Flexivirga oryzae: one gene and its partner. The protein of the gene in region 2 interacts with the protein of the main gene of each other region in a pairwise test. Links are inferred from orthologs where the notes say so. Each region holds a gene or a part of one and is shown on either strand. Other genes may lie near its edges.

Evidence for each region.
Region 1: the proteins of hemL (region 2) and FHU39_RS17605 interact in binary tests that used the Escherichia coli proteins (3 or more experiments, as listed by UniProt). The link is inferred for Flexivirga oryzae from one-to-one orthologs.

The regions. Positions count from the first base shown.
Region 1 is NZ_JACHVQ010000003.1:134,337-137,231, forward strand. It holds FHU39_RS17605 (FadR/GntR family transcriptional regulator), read right to left. Parts: upstream 1,871-2,895; coding sequence 1,130-1,870; downstream 1-1,129. Other genes in the region: FHU39_RS17600 (glutamine synthetase family protein), read right to left, coding at 1-1,102; FHU39_RS17610 (amino acid permease), read right to left, coding at 1,916-2,895. UniProt on the Escherichia coli protein: Transcriptional activator of the glcDEFGB operon which is associated with glycolate utilization, and encodes malate synthase G and the genes needed for glycolate oxidase activity. Also negatively regulates the transcription of its own gene.
Region 2 is NZ_JACHVQ010000002.1:282,880-299,772, forward strand. Bases 12,673-15,566 are described here. They hold hemL (glutamate-1-semialdehyde 2,1-aminomutase), read right to left. Parts: upstream 14,839-15,566; coding sequence 13,507-14,838; downstream 12,673-13,506. Other genes in these bases: FHU39_RS14380 (TlpA family protein disulfide reductase), read right to left, coding at 12,673-12,784; FHU39_RS14385 (histidine phosphatase family protein), read right to left, coding at 12,781-13,440; FHU39_RS14395 (MarR family transcriptional regulator), read right to left, coding at 14,873-15,376; FHU39_RS14400 (YceI family protein), read left to right, coding at 15,508-15,566. Outside these bases: FHU39_RS14320 (MFS transporter), read left to right, coding at 1-1,220; FHU39_RS14325 (inositol monophosphatase family protein), read right to left, coding at 1,228-2,010; FHU39_RS14330 (SDR family NAD(P)-dependent oxidoreductase), read right to left, coding at 2,196-2,939; menE (o-succinylbenzoate--CoA ligase), read left to right, coding at 3,030-4,187; FHU39_RS14340 (1,4-dihydroxy-2-naphthoate polyprenyltransferase), read left to right, coding at 4,226-5,107; FHU39_RS14345 (S1C family serine protease), read right to left, coding at 5,250-6,506; FHU39_RS14350 (EamA family transporter), read right to left, coding at 6,551-7,537; FHU39_RS14355 (LysR family transcriptional regulator), read left to right, coding at 7,555-8,460; FHU39_RS14360 (DUF4229 domain-containing protein), read right to left, coding at 8,478-8,726; c-type cytochrome biogenesis protein CcsB, read right to left, coding at 8,726-9,760; cytochrome c biogenesis protein ResB, read right to left, coding at 9,757-11,433; FHU39_RS14375 (cytochrome c biogenesis CcdA family protein), read right to left, coding at 11,434-12,177; more of FHU39_RS14380, read right to left, coding at 12,188-12,672; more of FHU39_RS14400, read left to right, coding at 15,567-16,056; hemB (porphobilinogen synthase), read right to left, coding at 16,341-16,893. UniProt on the Escherichia coli protein: Aminomutase that catalyzes the transfer of the amine group on carbon 2 of glutamate 1-semialdehyde to the adjacent carbon 1 to form 5-aminolevulinate.

The DNA of each region.
Region 1 (2,895 bases), on a different replicon or contig from region 2:
CGAGGTAGGGGTTCACATCCGCGCCCGGCACCCGCAGCTCCATCCGGGCGGCGGCACCGTGACCGACCAGCCGCACCGCGCACGTCCGGTTGTCCTGGCCCCAGCCGACCGTCGTCGGCGCGAACGACCCGTCGGCAAACCGTTTGTAGGAGTTGATGTTCGGGGCATAGAGCAGGGTGAACTCGGCCGTCGTGGCGAGCACGCCCGCCACGAACTTCTCGTACAGGACACTGCGGCCGTCCGCGTCCGAACGGTCGGGATCGGTGAAGACCAGCGACCCGTCCGCGCCGCGCAGCGACAGGTGGATGTGGCACGACGAGCCCTCGCGCTCGTCATACTTCGCCATGAAGGTCAGCGACTTGCCGTGCTGGGCGGCGATCTCCTTGGCCGCGCTCTTGTAGAAGGCGTGGTTGTCCGCGGTGACCAGCGCCTCGTCGTACAGGAAGCCGATCTCGTGCTGCCCGAAGTTGCACTCGCCCTTGGCCGACTCCACGTTGAGCCCGGAGTCGTAGAGACTGTTGCGCAGTTCGCGCAGCAGCGGCTCGATGCGGGCGGTCCCGAGCAGCGAGTAGTCGACGTTGTACTGGTTCGAGGGGGTCAGCCGGTGGTAGTCGCGGTTGAGAGCGTCCTCGTAGGAGTTCTCGAAGACGATGAACTCCAATTCCGTTCCGGCGTATGCCTTCCAGCCGTGCTCGGCGAGCCGGTCCAGCTGCTGGCGGAGTATGCCGCGCGGCGATGCCGCGACCGTGCGGTGGTCCGGCCACATCAGATCGCACTGCACCATGGCGGTGCCCGGCTGGTGCGCCACCCGTCGGGCGGTGTCCCAGTCGATGACGAACTCCATGTCGCCATAGCCCTTGTCCCACCCGCTGGTGGCGTAACCGTCGACGGTGTTCATGTCGACGTCGACGGCCAGCAGGTAGTCGCAGCCCTCGGTGCCGTCGGTCGCGACGTGGTCGAGGAAGTGCTTCGCGTGGAACCGCTTGCCCTGCAAGCGTCCCTGCATGTCGGTGAAAGCGGTGACGACGGTGTCGATCTCACCCGCCTCGATGAGCTGACGCAGTTGCTCCTGCGTCAGGTGACGTTCGTTGCGTAAGGCCATGATGTCCTTTCTGGTGGCGGCGAGTGGTCAGCCGAGCAGGCCGCGCAGCAGAGCCGCGGTGTCCGAACAGTGTTGGTGCATCACGCGATTGGCCCGTGACTCGTTGCCGGCGAGGATCGCCGTGACGATCGCCCGGTGCTGGCTTGCGGAGTGTTTGATGTTGCGCGGCAGGACCGGGATCGCCTGCAGCATCGTGTGCAGGTCATCCTGGGCGTCGGTCACCGCGGTGATCAGCCGTGGCGAGCCGGACAGCCGTGCGATGGTCAGGTGCAGGATGCTGTCGGCCCGGCGGTGGATCGCCTCGTCCGGCGCATGCTCGACGGTCTCGAGCGCCGCCTCCAGCGCGGCACGGTCGTCGCCGGTGAGCTCGTCGCGGCTGCTTCTGGCCGCTGCCAGGCCGGCCGCTCCGGGCTCGACGATCGCCCGGAACTCCAACGCATCCCGCAGGTCCTCCTGTCGGCCGGCGATGGCCGGCCGGTTGCGCTGCACCGGCATGACGTTGAGCACTTCCGTGCCACCGCCGCGGCCACGACGGGTCTGCACGACACCGGCCGACCGCAGTGCGGTGATCGCCTCGCGCAGGGTGGCACGGGACACCGCGAGCAGCTCGGCGAGGTCGCGCTCCGGCGGCAGCATGCTGCCGGGAGGATAGATGCCCAGCCGGATGGCGATCGCCAGCTGCTCGACGCACGCCTCGAAGGCGTGGTGCGCGTGGATCGGTCGCAGCACCACCCGGTCCAGCCGCTCACCCGCGGTCGTGTCATTCATCTCGGGTCCCCTCGTCACGACGCCGGTTCCGGCTCCTTCTCCACATCATCCTCCGGCTCGATGGTCTTGAGCATGAAGTGGGTTCGGCCCCCGGCGAACCAGGTGATGATCGCGAACGCAGCGACCACGATCACGGCGATCGGCGCGTAGTTGAAGTTGTCGACGGTGATCGGCGACGCCGGCGGCAGGATGAACAGGATGCAGATGAACACCACCCACACCACGGCCACCCAGCCGATCAGCGGGCTCCACCTGCCGAGGTTCCACGGGCCGGGGGTGAAGTCGGGTTGCCGGCGGCGCAGAGAAGACCGGCACGACATACGCGATGTAGAGGCCGATGACCGCGATCGACGTGACGGCGAGGTATGCCGTGGTGCTGAACAGCGCCGGCGAGGTCAGGATGATCGACAGCACGATGCAGAACCAGATCGAGTTGGTCGGTGTGCCGGTGCGCGGGTTGACCTTCGCCCACAGCTTCGAGCCGGGCAACGCGTCGTCACGCGAGAACGCATAGGTCATACGGGAGTTCGCGGTCACCGACGCCATGCCGCAGAAGAACTGCGCGATACAGACGATGAAGAGCAGGAACTTCGCCATGAACGGGTTGTTCAGCGCGTCCAGGAAGACCTGTGCGGGCGGCAGGCCGGTGTCGCTGCCCGCCAGCTTGTCCAGGCCGGCCGACGAGCCGTTCTGGATCGCGGCGGTGATCGAGAAGAGCAGCAGGAAGCCGCCGATCACCGAGATCACGACGCTCATCACGATGCCGCGCGGGGCGGCGGTCGCTGCGCCCTTGGTCTCCTCGGCGACGTGGGCGGAGGCGTCATACCCGGTGTAGGTGTACTGCGCCATCAGCAGACCCATCAGGAAGACGTAGGGCCCGAAGCTCCAGCCGGTGGCGTTGTGGGTCTCGGTCAGGGTCCAGCCGACCGACTGGTGGTGGTCGGGCAGGATCCACAGCACGGCGACGATGAAGAGCGCGCCGACGACGTGCCACCAGGCGGACACCATCGACAACAGGCTGACCA
Region 2 (16,893 bases):
CCCCCCTGCGCACCAGCCCCGCCTTCCGGAACCTCTGGCTCGGCGGCGCGATCTCCGCCGTCGGCGGGCAGTTCAACAGTTTCGCCGCGATGTATGCCGTCTGGCACCTCACCGGGTCATCACTGATGGTGGGCCTGCTCGGCCTGGCATCCGGGATCCCCATGGTCGCAATCGCATTGGCCGGATCGATGTTCATCGACTCAGTCGATCGGGCGGCCCTCGCCCGGCGAGCGACCATCGGCATGCTGTGCTGCAGCCTGCTGATGGCGTGGGCGGTGCTCGAACACTGGGTGACCGTGCTCATCCTGTTCACCGCGGTCGCCGCGGCGCTCAGCTCGTTGGCGGGGCCCGCCCGCCGGGCACTGACCCCGACCGTCGTGGGATCGAAGGAACTGGCCGCGGCATACGCCTTGACGTCGTTGGCGTTCCAGCTGTCGATGCTCATCGGGCCCGGGCTGGCGGCGCTGGTCGCGACCCGCTTCAGCCTGCCGGTGTGTTTCCTGCTGGACGCCGCGAGCTTCCTGGCCGCCCTCGCCGGACTGCGCGGCCTGCACCGGCCACCCGAGGCGGCAACGGCCGATCGTGGAGTGGGCGCCGCGGTTGCCGGATTCCGTTTCGCTGCAACACAGCCCGTGGTCCGTGGTGCGTTGCTGTGCGACCTGGCGGCCACCCTGCTCGCCATGCCGTTCGCCCTCTTCCCGGCGCTCAATCACGACAACTTCGACGGCACCGCGCAGACGCTTGCGTGGCTGACGACGGCGGTCGCGGTCGGCGGTGTGACCGGGTCCGTGTGCAGCGGTGTCATCACGCATCGCGCCCATCCCGGCCTGGTGATGGTCGTCTGCTCGATGTCCTGGGGCGTCGCGTTGATCGTCGCCGGCGCATCGCACCTGCTCGTCGTCACGTTGGCCATGCTGGCGATCGCCGGCGCGGCGGACACCTGGGCGGTCACCAGCCGCACGACCCTGGTCCAGTCCGCAACACCGGACCGGTTCCGCGGCCGGCTGAGCGCGCTCGAGCAGCTCGTCGGCATCGGCGGCCCCAACCTCGGCAACTTCCGGGCCGGCGCAGTCGGCAACGTGATCGGCGCCGGGCCGGCGATGTCGCTCGGGGGTGTGACCTGCGTCGCCGCCGTCGCCGGAATCATCGCCACCGGGCGGCAGTTGCGCGGTTACCAGCTGCCCGCGAGCGCGGCCGACAACGTGTCGGCCGGCACGTGACCCGGCGCTACTCGACCGGTGCGCCGTCGAGCGCGCTCAGGACGGCCTGCGAGACACCGGCACTCCCGGCCACGATCAGCGGTGACCTGGTGGTCGTCGGGTCGTAGGGTCGGCCGTCGTCATACGTCGTCACGCCACCCGCCTCCGCGACGATCAGTGATCCGGCGGCGTGGTCCCAGGGCAGCGCGCCGTTGTAGAACAAGTAGTCGCAGGCGTTCTCGGCGAGTTTCGGGTAGTCGATGCCGCAGCTCACCCAGGTGAGCTCCATCGGTGGGAGTTCGCCGAACGACGTCCCGATGAGCGACCTGCGCGACGTGCGGCCCCGCGGGTCGGCGGTGTCGCGCTCGGTCACCTGCAGCCGGCGGTCGCCGCACCAGGTGCCGGCGCCGCGCTCGGCGACATACGCGAGTTCGTGTTCGGGCTGCCAGATCCAGCCGCGGACGACCTCGTTGCGGCGCAGCTCGGCGACCATCACCGCGTAGTCCTTCGAGCCGTGCACGAAGTTGCGGGTGCCGTCGACGGGGTCGATGGTGAACCAGTGGTCCGCATCGGCGGCGGCGTCCAGCCGGCTCCAGTCCGCGGAGACCGCTTCCTCGCCGATCATCAGGGCGTCGGGGTATGCCGCCCGCAGCGCCTTGGTGATCTCGACCTCGGCCTCCCGGTCGGCGACCGTCACCAGGTCGCCGGGCTTCTTCTCCATCACCTCGCCGTCGGCGAGCGCCCGGAACCGCGGCTCGATGACGGCCTCGGCGACTTCTTGCAGCAGGTTCAGGACCTCGTCAGTCTGCACACCGCCACTATGCCGGGTACGCCGACCGTCCGCCCACGCAGGTCCACCGGACCCCCGCCCACCCACCGATCGACAGGCTCAGCAACGTCCCAGAGGCTCAGTAATTCCTCCCCGAATCGCGCCAGAACGGGTCGGATTTCTGGGCCTGTCGACCGTTTGTGGGCCTCTCGGCAAGGAGGGTGCGGCTACGCGTCCTCGCGGACCAGCTTGTGCGCGGCGGCCTGGGCGCGCGGGCGCACGACCAGCTGGTCGATGTTCACGTGTTCCGGGCAGGTCGCGGCGAAGGCGATGCAGTCGGCGATGTCCTCCTGGGTGAGCGGGGCGCGGACCCCGGCATACACCGCGGCGGCCTTGTCGGCATCGCCCCGGAAACGCACCAGCGAGAACTCGTCGGACGCCACCAGTCCGGGGTCGATCTCGCAGACCCGCACCGGTTCCTCCACCAGCTCCAGCCGCAGCGACATCATCAGCATGCGGGCCGCAGCCTTCACCCCGCAGTAGCCCGCACCGCCTTCGTAGGCGACCAGCCCCGCGACGGATCCGACGGTGATGATCGTGCCGCGCCCCGCGATCAGCGCCGGCAGCAGTGCCTGGATGGTCGCGGCGACGCCGAGCACGTTGGTCTCGTACATCGTCCGCCACTCGTCCAGCGCGGCGTCGGCAACCGTCTCGGTGCCGATCGCGCCCCCTGCGTTGGCGACCAGGAGCTTCACCTCACCACCGGCGGCCGCCGCGAGTGCGGCGACGTCTTCGGCCCTGGTCACGTCACAGGTCACGGCGCGACCGTCGATCTCGGCCGCCAGCGCCTCGACCCGCTCGGTACGCCGCGCCGCGCACACCACCTCGAAACCCTCCGCAGCCAGCCTGCGGGCCGTCGCCCGGCCGATACCGCTGCTCGCCCCGGTCACCACTGCGATCGGCCGGCTCATCGGGTGTCTCCTTCGTCGCTGTCGGGTGTATGGCGCCCGCGGCGCCACGCCACACGATAGGACCGCGGGCGGAGTATCTACTCTGGGTGGGTGCCTGACCTGCAACCCTTCCGCGTGCGCGCCGCGGACCTGACCGGTTATCGCGATGCACTGGCGGCAGCACTGGACGGTGGGTCCGCCGTCGTTCCCTACACCGGCGATCACGCTCCCGAGCTCGACCCGACAGCACCGGTGCCGGACGGCCTCGCCCTCGTGGTGAGCACCTCCGGCTCGACCGGCACCCCGAAGCGAGCGATGCTCACCCGCGACGCCCTCGTCGCGAGCGCCGACGCCACCCACGAGCGGCTCGGTGGGCCCGGCCAGTGGCTGCTGCCGATGCCGGCGCAGCACATCGCGGGCACGCAAGTCCTGATCCGCAGCCTGCGCGCAGGGACGACCCCGGTCGCGCTCGAGAAGTTCGACGTGCGCGAATTCATCGACGCAGCAAGCAATCTCACTCACGAGCGCCGCTACACAGCACTCGTGCCGACGCAGCTGCACCGGCTGCTGGACGCCAGCGACGAGGCTCGCGCCGCAGTCGCCGGGTTCGACGGCATCCTGCTCGGCGGAGCCGCAGCAGATCCGGGGATGCTCGAGGACGCCGACCGGCTCGGCGCCACTGTGCTCACCACCTACGGCTCGAGCGAGACCGCCGGCGGCTGCGTCTACAGCGGGTCCCCCCTGGCCGGAACCACCGTCGAGATCGCCGAGGACGGACGGATCACCCTGTGCGGCAACACCATTGCGTCGGGCTACCTGGGTCGGCCGGAGCTCACCGCCACCACGTTCGCCCACCGCGAGAACGGCACCCGCACCTTCCGCACGGACGATCTGGGTGAATGGAGCGGCGGCCGCCTGCACGTGCTCGGCCGGGTCGACGACCTGATCAACACCGGTGGGGTCAAGGTGGCGCCGCGTGTCGTCGAGACCGCGGCGACACAACACCCGGACATCCTCGAGGCCGTCGCGCTCGGGGTGCCGGACGACGAGTGGGGGCAGGCGGTAGCGCTCGCCATACGAACCCGGAAGGGACTGCAGTTGCAGCAGATCCGGGAGGAACTGCGCGACCGGCTCCCGGCATACGCCCTCCCGCGACGGTTGCTGATCGTCGACGAGTTGCCGTTGCGCGGTCCGGGCAAGCCGGACCGCGCAGCGCTGGCGGCCCGCGACGGATGGCAGACTTTGGCTGCGCAACCAGTGGCCGACTGACGGCCGCCCTCTCCTCGAAAGTAGCTCGACGTACGCCCATGGCCACGCTCAACGAATGGATCGCCGGATCCCGCCCCCGCACCCTCCCGGTCGCCGTCGCACCCGTCGCGGCGGGCACGGGCGCGGCATACGCCCTCGGTGACGGCAACCCCGCCTATGCGCTGCTGGCGTTGCTCGTCTCGTTGCTGCTGCAGATCGGCGTGAACTTCGCCAACGACTACTCCGACGGCATCCGCGGCACCGACGAGGTCCGGGTGGGACCCGTCCGCCTGGTCGGCCAGGGTCTCGCCGAGCCGTCCAGCGTCAAACTCGCCGCGTTCACCTGCTTCGGCGCGGCGGCGGTGTGCGGTCTGGCGCTCGTCGCACTGTCCGGCACCTGGTGGCTGCTGGTCGCCGGAGTGCTCGCGATCATCGCCGCCTGGAAGTACACTGGCGGCGAACACCCCTACGGTTACATGGGACTCGGCGAAGTCTTCGTCTTCGTCTTCTTCGGGTTGGTCGCAACACTGGGTACGACGTACACCCAGGCGGGATCGGTCGATCTCAGCGCGGTCGCCGCATCCGTCGGCATCGGCGCCATCGCCTGCGCGATCCTGGTCGTCAACAACCTGCGTGACATCCCCGGCGACACCGAGTCCGGCAAACGCACCCTGGCGGTGCGTATCGGCGACGCGGCCACCCGGCAGCTGTTCACGGCGCTGTTCCTCGTGGCACTGGTCGCGGTCATCGTGGCCGGCATACAACGCCCGTGGGCGTTCATCGCACTGGTCGGCCTCGCACCCGCGGCCCAGTCGGCGCGCACGGTGGCCGGGGGCGCCAAGGGACGCGACCTGATCCCGCCGCTGGCCAGCACCGGTATGACGATCCTGCTGTACGGCGTGCTCTTCGGCCTCGGCCTCTTCCTGGACCACCAGCTCTGAGCGGACCGCTCACGCGGAATCGCCCACCGTCACCAGCATCACGAGTTGCGCCAAACTCGCGGTCCGCTGACGACAGTGGGCGATTCAAGGTTCGGGGAGCGCGGAAAAGGAGGAGGAAAACCGCGCACCCCGGGCTTGGGGGTCAGTTCTCGGGCGACGTTCCGAGCGTGACGGTGGCCGTGTGCGACTGACCCTGGGCGTCGACCCAGGTCACCGAGACCTTGTCTCCCGGGTACTTCGTCTCCAGCACGTCGGTCAGGGTGCTCGCCCCGGTGACGGTCTTGCCGTCGATCCCGGTGATCGTCGAACCCGAGGTGATGCCCGCGGCTGCCGCGGCACCACCCGAGGTCGTACCGACGACCGCGGCACCGGACGTCTGGGTGTCGCCGGACCCGTACCCGTAGCCGGTCGACGACTGGGTGCTGATCTCGACACCGAGGGCCGCGCGAGAGCCGATGTGGACGGTGGACGACTTGCTGCCCGCCTCGATCTGGTTGGCGATCTTCACCGCCGAGGAGATCGGTATGGCGTACCCGGTGACCGGAGACCCGGACGAAGCAGCCGTGTCGATCCCGATGACCTCACCGTCGGAGTCGACCAGCGGTCCGCCGGAGTAGCCGGGGACGATCTGCGCATCCGTCTGCAACAGGCCCTTCAGCGTCTCGGCGTCCGAGCCGCTGCCGTCGTCGGAGGCGGTGATCCGCTGGTTGGTGGCGGTGATCGAGCCGCTGGTCTTGTAGAGCGTGCCGAGGCCGCCGCCCTGGCCGACCGCGGTGACCTTCTCACCGAGGATCGCCTTGCCGGTGTCCAGCGACGCCGTCTTCAGGCCGCTGGCACCCTGCAACTGGATGACCGCGATGTCGTGCGTCTCGTCCGATCCGAGGACCTTCGCCGTGTAGGTCTCGCCGTTCGCCGCCTTGACACGGATCGAGGTGGAGCCCTCGACCACGTGGTAGTTGGTGAGCACGATCCCACCGGAGGTCAGCACGATGCCGGTGCCGGCACCTTCCCCGTTGGTCAGCACGGTGTCGACCATGACCACGCCGGGCCAGGACGAGACGGGCGTGCCGGAGACCTGGCTGCTGGAGGTCTGCGACCAGGGCCCGAAGCCGCCGCTGCCGTCGGAGCCGGACGACCCGCCCCCGCCGTAGGTGTCACCGCCGGATCCGGTGCTGCCCGAGCCGTTCGAGCCCGAGCCGTTCGAGCCGGACGACCCCGAGCTGCCCGAACCGGACCCGGACGAACCGGTCGACGGGCTGCTGCTGGGAATGGACACGGACGGCGCCGCACCGGAAACGGTGACGCGATCCGCGAACACGTGCTGCGTGGCGACGGCGCTGGCAGGGGCGACCACTGCGACGGCAAGTGCCGTGCTGACGGCTACGAGACGACCCTTCATGTCTTGGCTCCTCAAGTTCTTCGACTACGCCAAGACTCGCCCTGTCACTGATGCGTTACCGGGCAACCAGTTGTGGCCTTGCTGTGAACCGCCAACTCCGGTTGCGCCGGCGCGGGAGCCGATCCCGGTGCCCTGGAGGTGAGCAGCACACCGACGACGACCACCAGGGCGCCCACGAGTTCGACCGGCCCGGGCCGCTCACCGAGCACTGCCCAGGCGGTGCTGAGTCCCACGACCGGCACGAGCATGGAGTATGGCGCCACGGTGCTCGCCGGGTGCCGTGCCATCAGCCAGGTCCAGATACCGCTGCCCGCGACGCTGCCGAGCACGCAGGTGTAGATCAGGCCGGACCAGGCGACCCAGGCGTGCCCCGAGGTGGTGATCGAGTCGACGATCTGTCGCGGTCCCTCCACGAGCAGCGAGAGGCCGAGCATCGGCACCGGAAGCACCACGGTCATCCACAGCGTGAGGTGCAGCGGTTTGGGCGGGTTCGCCAGTCTGCTCGACAGGTTGCCGAACGCCCAGCCGAGACCGGCGCACAGGCTGAGCACGAACGGCCACCAGGTGGCCCCGCCGACACGCTGCGACCCGACGATGGCCAGCCCCGTGACCGCGACGACGACGCCGAGTGCCCGGGCCGGTGTGAGCCGCTCCCCCACGAGCACACCGAGCAGCACGGTGAACGGTGCCGAACACTGCAGCACCAGCGAGGCCAGGCCGGTCGGCAGACCCGCGTCCATCGCGCTGTAGAGGAAGGCGAACTGCAGCACGCCGAACCCGATGCCGTACCCCAGCAGGTAGCGCAGCGGCACCTGCGGGCGTGGCACGAACAGGACGGTCGGCACCGCGATCAGCGTCCAGCGCAGCGCCACGAGGAAGTATGGCGGGAACTGCTCCAGCGACGCGTGGATCGCCAGGAAGTTCACGCCCCAGAGGACGGCGACGAGCCCGGCGAGCAGGCGGTGACGGATCGGCATGGGTCGATCGTGCGCCCGAACACTCTTCAGGTCCAGCAAGAATTTGTGGATCATCTCGTTAGGATCCCTTCATGGAGTCAAGACATCTGACCCTGCTGCGCGAGCTGCGCGACCGCGGCAGCGTCGCCGCCGTCGCGGCCACGACCTGGCGCACCCCGTCCGCGGTATCGCAGCAGCTGCGCACGGCCGAACGTGATCTCGGCGTCCGTCTGGTCGAACCGGACGGTCGCGGGCTGCGGCTCACCGACGAGGGCCGTGTGCTGGCCGAGGCCGCCCTCGATGTCGAGACGGCGCTTGCGCGGGCCCAGGCTCGCCTCGACGAGTTCCGCGATCGGCTCGCCGGGGAGGTGCGGGTCGCGGCGCTGCCCAGCGCCATCGAATACCTCGCGCCACGGCTGCTGACCGGGCTGCGCGACGTGCCGATCGACGTGCGACTGGACGACGTCGACGTGGCCGAGGAGGACTTCGTCGGCCTCGCCGACGACTACGACGTCGTGATCGGGCACACCGTGCGCGCCGTGCCGCAGCGCCGGCGCGGCCTGGCGATCGAGGAAGTGGTGCGGGAGCCGCTCGACATCGTCATACCCGTCGATCACCGGTGGGCGACCCGGCGCAGCATCGCACCGGACGAGGCGATCGGCGAGCCGTGGGTGGCGACTCCGCCCGGGTATCCGTTCCGCCGGCTGCTGGAGCGCATCGAGCGCGCCGCGGGCCGGCCCGCCGAGGTGGTGCAGGAGGTGCGCGACAACCGGGTGGTGGAGGCGCTGGTCGCGGCGGGTGTCGGCATCGCATTGCTGCCGCGCTTCACCACCCGCCCGAACCCGGCGGTGCGGCTGCTGCGGTTGCGCGACGTCGACAGCGCACGGCTGGTGCTGGCGATGGCCCGGCGCGACCGGGCGGAGCGGGCGGCGGTGCGGCGCGTCATACAGGAGCTGATCGCGATCGGGGCCGGCCTGGGCGCCGGGTCCCGCGAGTAAGTGACGACAGTAGTGGGCTACTCGTCCTCGTCGAGGTCGTCGTCGTCCGCGTTGCGGAACGCCTCGACGCGCGCGCGGCGCTCGGACACCTTGCGGTCCACCTGCTCGGCGAACTGCTCACGCGCCCCGCTCAACGCGAAGAACGACACGACCAGCGAGATCAGCGCGGACAGGATGAGCAGCGCCCAGCTGCGGAAGCCGACGGCGAACAGGACGAGCAGTACGACCACGAAGATGAGCAGTCGCCAGATGGTGTAGCGGATCATCACATACCCGAGTAGGAGTGCATGCCGACGATGAAGACGTTGACGACGCAGAAGTTGAACAGGACGCAGCCGAAACCGGCCAGCGACAGGTAGGCGGCCTTCTTGCCGCTCCACCCGGCGGTCGCGCGGGCGTGCAGGTAGGCGGCGTAGACGACCCAGATGACCAGCGTCCAGACCTCCTTGGGATCCCAGCTCCAGTAGTGGCCCCAGGCCTTCTGCGCCCAGATGGCGCCGGCGATCAGGGTGAACGTCCACAGCGGGAAGGCGATGATCAGCAGCCCGTAGGTGGTGCGGTCCAGGACCTCCGAGCCGGGCACGGCGTCCATGAACGTGTACTTCGTGTCGTGGATGTCCTCGCGCCACTTCTGCACGAAGTACAGGATCGTGGTGGAGAAGGAGATGGTGAAGAACGCGACCGACAGGATCGCGACGGTGACGTGGATGGTCAGCCAGTAGTTCTTCAGCGACGGCATCAGCTCACTGGCGGCGGTGTAGAAGACCAGCGCGGCGAGCATCTCGGTCAGCAGCGTCGGACCGACCACGAAGATGCCGAGCGACCGGATGTCGCTCTTCAGGCTCCAGACCAGGAACGCGGTCATCACGAAGAACGCCCCGACGATGGCGAACTCGTACATGTTGCCCAGCGGCGGGCGCCCCACGGACGCCGCGCGGAAGACCACGCACGCGGTCAGCAGCAGCCAGCCGAGCCACGACAGGGACATACCGATGCCGGCCCACTGCCGCTTCTCCGGTGGTATGGCGCCCTCGGCCTGTGCCGTGCGCTCCAGGACGGTCGTGTGACCGCTTCCGTCGGCCGCCGCGGCCGCGCCGCTGCCCGACGCCAGCTGCGCCTCGCGCTCCTCCGCACGCGCCACCCGGCCCGGGTGACCGGCCAGGTCCAGCGCGAAGGACAGCATGGCCAGCGCCAGCACGACCGCCGAGGCGTAGAGGAAGTTGTTGGACAGGTTGGACAGTCCGACGTCGGTCGCGTGACCGCCGAAGGAGATGCTGGGCGTGGACGTGAAACTGATCATCGAGCCGGACCTGCCTGGGATGTGGGGGTTGTTCCTAGTCGTCCCTCGACGCCGTCGAGGAGGTTGTCGAGCGCGACCTGGAGACGCGGGTCCTCGCCCTTGGCGAGAGCCCCGGCCGTGATCAGACTACGCCCGTCGCCCGCGGAGCCTTCGGGGTCGTCGCCCCCGCCGGTGCTGACCTTGACGAAGATCCGGCGCCGACGCAGGGTCATCGACATGATGAGGCCGGCCAGCCCGATCAGTGCCGCGAGCAGCGCGGTGCCCTTGCCCGGGTCGTAACGGGCGGACAGGCCCGCCCAGCGCGGGATGGTCTTGCTCATCGAGATCGTGGTGCCGTCCGGCAGTTTGACGGTCTGCCCGGGCCGCACCACGGCGCTCCACGGCTTGTTCCCGTCCATGATCCGGGTCATCTTCGCAATGTTGAGCGTGTAGACCGACTGCGGCTGGCTGTCCGGGAAGAGCTGACCCTGGTAGGCGCCGAGCACCAGGGCCGGGTCGTCCAGGCCGGCGTAGGTCGAGATCGGCCCCTGGCTATTACTGAACGATGCGGTCGGCAGGAAGAACCCGTAGAAGCCCAGCTCCTTCGGCGACGCCGCCGGCACCTTGATCGCGCCGACCGACCGGTAGCCGTTGTCCTGCGGAAGGAACGGCGTCTCCTGGTGGTAGAGCACCTTCCCGGTCGGGCTCTTGACGGTGATCATCGGCGCGTAGCCGTTGCCGAGCAGGTAGACCGAGGTGCCGTCCAGCTTGACCGCGTCGTTGACCGCGAGCCGGCGGGTGGTCTTGGTCCCGTCCGGTGTCGCGCTGGTGGTCACCGTCGCGCGGAAGTCGCGCGGCTGGCCGTACTGCGGCGAACTCTTCGGGACGTTCTTCTCGAAGGTGACGTCGAGGTTGTCGACCTTCATGCTCCAGGGCTTGATCGCCTTGTCGGTGTCGACCCACGGGCCGAGGTCGAGGGTGTTGTAGCTGCCGACCGCGCTCACGAACGGTTCGCTGCCCTCGGGCACGATCACGTCGCCGCGCCAGCCCAGCAGGTGGTCGGCCGCGACCGCGAGGACGAGCACCAGCAGGCACAGGTGGAACAGCAGGTTGCCGGTCTCGCGCAACCGCCCGCCCTCTGCGGTGACCGCCTGCACGCCGTCGACCGGGTCGTCGACGCGGACGCGGTATCCCTTGCGCCGCAACGTTTCCCGCGCCGCCGTGACGACGTCCTCGGGTCGTGCGTCGATGTTGCGTTCCGCGGTGGCGGGCAACCGGGTGAGCCGTTTGGGCACCCGCGGCAACGGCGAGCGCAGCGCCTTCAGGTGTATGACGCAACGTGGCAGCACGCACCCGACGAGCGAGATCAGCAGCAGGATGTAGATGGCGGCGAACCAGGGGGCGCCATACACGTCGAACATCGACAACTTGTCCAGCCACGGCCCGATCGCTTTGTGGTCCTGCAGGTAGGTGGCGACGCGGGAGGCGTCGATGCTGCGCTGCGGGAAGATCGACCCGGGCACCGCGGCCACCGCGAGCAGCAGCAGCAGGAACAGCGCTGTGCGCATCGAGGTCAGCTGCCGCCACAGCCAGCGCAGCATGCCGACGACGCCGATCTTGGGCGCCAGCACCGGCTGCTTGCGGCCGGGCTTCGGGCGGGCCTTCTTGCCCGGCTTGGTGGTGGTTTCAGCCAATCAGATCACCGGAACAAACGTGTCGGAGCCGGTCAGCCGGATCTGGATCCAGGAGATCAGGTGCAACCACTGCCCCGACACCATGATCAGTCCCACGACCAGCATGAGGATGCCACCGACCAGTTGGATCGGCCGGTGGTGGTCACGCAGCCAGCGCGACCAGGACTCCGCGCGCGACCAGCCGGCCGCGATGAGCAGGAACGGGATGCCGAGCCCGAGGCAGTAGAACGCCGCAAGGGTCACCCCGCGCGATGCGCAGGAGTCACCGATCGGGTTGGCAAGATTGAGGATCGCGCCATACACGGGTCCGACGCAGGGGCTGGCGCTGAGGCCGAAGACCGCGCCCAGCAGCGGGGCGCCGACCAGCCCGGCGGACGGCTTCCACCGCACCGGGATGCCGCGCTGGCCGATGAAGCCGAGGTAGACCAGGGCCAGCAGGATCACGATGACACCGCTGACCCGGATCATCACGTCCTGGTGGAGGTACTTGAGGTTCAGCACCCAGCTGTATGCCGCGGCGACGCTGACCAGCACCACGGAGAAGCCGAGCACGAAGAGCAGCGCGCCGGTCACCAACCGGGTCTTGCGCCGCTCGTCGGTCAGCCCGGTGACGTAACCGAGGAAACCCGGCACCAGAGGGAGCACGCACGGCGACGCGAACGACACCACACCGGCAGCGACCGCCAGCACGACGGCGATCGGCAGGCTGCCCGTGGCAACCGTCTGCGCGGCGTTCGCGGTCATCGGAGTGCGGTCACCCCTTCGCGAGCACGTCGTCGACGAGCCCGGTGAGCGTGGCGGTGGTCGTCGGCCCGGAGACCCGGGCGGCGATGCGGTGCTGCTTGTCGAGGACGAGGGTGGACGGGGTCGCGGAGGCCTTGCCCTGCAGCGCGACCAGTGCCGCTCCCCCGTCGTCGCGCAGCGACGGGTAGGTGACACCGGCGGACTGCAGGTAGGCCGCTGCGGTCTGCGGGCCCTCCTGGCGGTCGACGCCGACCATCAGCACGCCCTTCTTCTTGAGCTTGACCCAGGCCTTCTCCAGGTCCGGGGTCTCGGACTTGCACGGCGGGCACCACGAACCCCAGACGTTCACGACGATGACCTTGCCCGGGTAGTTCCTGGTCGACCAGGCCGCGCCGTCCAGCAGCTTCCCGGACAGGACGACCGGCTTGCCGCGTTGGCCCGGCGCCAGCTGGGCGAGGGTGCCGTCACCGGCCAGGTAGTTCTTGTCGTCCCCCTGGTTGGCCTGTTTGGTGATCGAGTTGCCGTCGCTGCTGCAGGCAGCGAGGCCGAGGGTCGCCAGGCAGGTCAGCGCGAGCGCTGCCGCCATACCCCTCCTGCGCGCGGTCATTTCCGACCACTTCCCAACGCAGAGCCGGCCGCCTCGATGGCGTCGGGCAGCAGCTCCCGGGCGGGTTCGGCGTAGTCGATGCGGACGAACCGGTCGTCGTCGAACACCACGCTGGTCACGGACGCGAGCGTGCACTGCCGCCGGCGCGGGTCGTGCCACAGCCGCTTGCCCTCGAAGTGCAGGCGCGCGATCCAGACCGGCAGCTGGTGGCTGACGATGACGGCCTCGTGGCCCTCCGCCTGCGCGCGCGCATCCCGGGTCGCGGCGTCCATGCGCTCGGCGATCTCGGCATACGGCTCACCCCAGCTGGGCTTGAGCGGGTTGGTCAGCTTGCTCCAGAACCGCGGGTTGAGCAGTTGCTTGGGGTTCTTGCCGACGGTCAGGCCCTCGAAGTCGTTGCCCGCCTCGATCACCCGGTCGTCCAGCTCCACGGGCAGCTTGAGCGCCTCGGCGAGCGGTTCGACGGTCTCCTGGGCGCGCTCCAGCGGCGAGGAGACCAGGTGGGTGATGTCGCGGTCGGCGAGGTATGCCGCCGTCAGCTTGGCCATCTGCCGGCCGAGCTCGGACAGGTGGAAGCCCGGCATCCGGCCGTAGAGGACACCACCGGGGTTGTCCACCTCCCCGTGCCGGACCAGGTGCACGACGGTCTCAGTCACCGGTCACCGCCGGTCGGCTCACGGAAATCACGCTGGGAGTGTCGCATCGGTTTCTGTGTCGCCCTCTCAGGAGCCGGCCGCGGCCGCCGCGGCTGCCGGGAGCGCGGCCAGGACGTGCTCGACCGCGGCGTCGTCGTGGGACGCGCTGACGAACCACGCCTCGTACGAGCTCGGCGGCAGGTGCACACCCTGATCCAGCATCGAATGGAAGAACCGGCCGAACGCGGCGGTGTCCTGCGCCTTGGCGTCCTCGTAGTTGCGGACGGCGCCCTCGCGGAAGAAGACCGAGAACATCGAGCCGGCCCACTGGACGGTGTGCGGCACCCCGTGCGCGGTGAGGGCCGCGGAGGCGCCGTCGGCGATCGCGTGCGCGACGACGCCGATGCGGTCGTAGACCTCGGCGGTGCAGCCGCGCAGCGTCGCCAGCCCGGCCGCGGTCGCGACCGGGTTCCCGGACAGGGTGCCCGCCTGGTAGACGGGCCCGTCCGGCGCGAGGTTGGCCAGCAGGTCGGCCCGGCCGCCGAAGGCCGCGGCGGGGAAGCCACCGCCCATGACCTTGCCGAAGGTGAACAGGTCGGGGGCGCCGCCCTCGGGCTCCCCCTCCAGGCCGTACCAGCCGGCGGCGGAGCAGCGGAAGCCGGTCATCACCTCGTCGGAGATCAGCAGCGCACCGTGCTCCTTGGTGATCCGGCGCAGGGCGCTGGTGAAACCGGGTGCGGGCGGGACGACACCCATGTTGCCCGGGGACGCCTCGGTGATCACGCAGGCGATCTCGTCGCCGTGCTCGGCGAACGCGGCCTCGACGGCTGCGACGTCGTTGTAGGGCAGCACGATCGTCTCGTGCGCGGCCGAGGCGGGGACGCCGGCGGAGTCCGGCAGCGCGAAGGTGGCCACCCCGGAACCGGCCGCGGCCAGCAGCGGGTCGACGTGGCCGTGGTAGCAGCCGGCGAACTTCACCACGGTGCTGCGGCCGGTCGCGCCACGCGCCAGCCGCAGGGCGGACATCGTCGCCTCGGTGCCGCTGTTGACCAGCCGCACCTGCTCCAGCGGCGCGACGCGGGAGACGATCTCCTCGGCGAGGGCCACTTCGTTCTCGCTCGGCGTGCCGAAGCTGAAGCCCTGGGTCGCGGCCTGCTGCACGGCGGCCAGCACGTCGGGGTGGGCGTGGCCGAGGATCATCGGACCCCAGGAGCAGATCAGGTCGACGTAGCGGTTGCCATCGACGTCGGTCAGCCACGGACCCTTCGCGGAGGCGATGAAGCGGGGTGTGCCGCCGACCGCGCGGAAGGCGCGGACCGGCGAGTTGACGCCACCCGGGGTGACCGCCCGGGCGCGCTGCAGCAGCGCCGCCGACGCCTCGTCGTGAACAGTCGGGTGCTCGGTGGGCGTGCTCGTCATACCGCCATTGTCTCAGGCGGCCGAGCGCGATCTCCTACGGGTTGTAGTGGACTCCGAGGAGGTGGTCGCGGACGCTGCTCATGGCCTCGCCGAGCGAGGCGAACAGCTGCGGGTCCATCTGCCGGATCAGGTGGTTCTGGACGCTCGCGACGTGCACGCGGGCGGCGTCCTGGACGGCGGCCCAGCCCTCGTCGGTCAGCTTGAGTTCGATCCCCCGGCCGTCGTCGACCGCCTTGCGCCGCTCGACCCAGCCGCGCCGTTCCAGCCGGGTGGCCGAGTGGGTGACGCGGCTGCGCGACTGGACGGTGAGGTCGGCGAGTCGGCTCATCCGCATCACGTGGCCGGGCGCCTCGGACAGCATCGACAGCAGTTCGTACTCCGCGAGGGACATCCCGGCCCGCTGCAGCTCCGCGTCGAGCACGAACTCCAGCAGCCGGCTGCCGCGCAGGTAGGCGCGCCAGGCCGCCTGCTCGTCATCGGTCAGCCACGACGCGTCGGTCTGCGGCGTCGCGGCTTCGGGTACGGCGGGCTCGGGCACGGTCACAGCATAGGTGGCCGGATTTCTTCGCGCACCGAGGGAATAATTGAAATATCAATCATTGTTGGACATGATGGCTACCGACACGGCGGCCACGCCATACCACCAGATCGTCCTCCCGAAGGAGCGCAATGAGCACCACGACCACCACCCTCGATGGCCTGAGCACCGGCACCTGGAACATCGACCCCGCACACAGCGCCCTGGGCTTCCAGGTGCGCCACATGATGGTGAGCAAGGTCCGCGGCAAGTTCGACGAGTTCACCGCGACCCTCACCGTCGGCGAGTCCCTCGAGGACTCCAGCGTGGCGGCCGAGGTCACGATGGCCTCGATCAACACCGGTGTCGCCGACCGCGACAACCACCTGCGCACCAACGACTTCTTCGAGGTCGAGACCTACCCCACCATGACCTTCAGGTCCACCAAGCTCACCCCGACCGAGCTGACCGGTGACCTGACGATCAAGAATGTCACCAAGCCCGTCACCTTCGACGTGGAGCTCGGCGGCATCGGCCCCGACCCGTACGGCAACACCCGCGCCGGGTTCGAGGCCACCCTCGAGATCAACCGCAAGGAGTTCGGCGTCGACATCGAGATGCCGCTGCAGGGTGGCGGCGTCGTCGTCGGCGACAAGGTCAAGATCACCCTCGACCTGGAGTTCGTGAAGGCGCAGGCCTGAGCGAGTCCGGCTGCTGCGCGGCCACGGCCCGCAGCGGTGACGAGTCACCCGCTGCGGCGTCGCCCGTGGCGTCCAACGACGCTGCGGCAGTTGCCCGTAGCCTCCGACTACCGCTGAGGCGCTCCAGCCCTTAGCCTCTATCCGCGAGCGGAACCTGACAGACCCCCGAGTGTCAGGTTCCGCTCGTCTTTGCCGACAGGCCCACAAACACACTGACAGGCCCACTAGATCGAGCGGAGATCGCTCGATCTAGTGGGCCTGTCGATCGTTTGTGAGCCTGTCGGTCAGACGCCGTGCAGGCGCTGGGCGACCTCGGTGGCGTAGTAGGTCAGCACGGCCTGGGCGCCGGCCCGCTTGATCGAGGTCAGCATCTCCAGCACCATCGCGTCGCGATCGATCCACCCGTTGGCGGCGGCCGCCTCGATCATCGCCATCTCGCCGCTGATCTGATAGGCCACGACCGGCACATCGCTCATCTCACGGACGTCGCGCACGATGTCCAGGTAGGGCAGCGCCGGTTTGACCATGACCAGGTCGGCGCCCTCGTCCAGATCGAGCTGCACCTCACGCAACGCCTCGGTGCGGTTGGCGCTGTCCTGCTGGTAGGTGCGCCGGTCGCCCTGCAGGGTGGACTCCACTGCCTCACGGAACGGCCCGTATGCCGCGGAGGCGTATTTCGCGGCATACGCGAGGATCCCGACATCGGTGTGACTGGCGTCGTCCAGGGCCCGGCGGATCACCGCGACCTGACCGTCCATCATCCCGGACGGGCCGACCAGATGCGCGCCCGCTTCCGCCTGGGCGACGCCCATGTCGGCATACCGCTCGAGCGTCGCG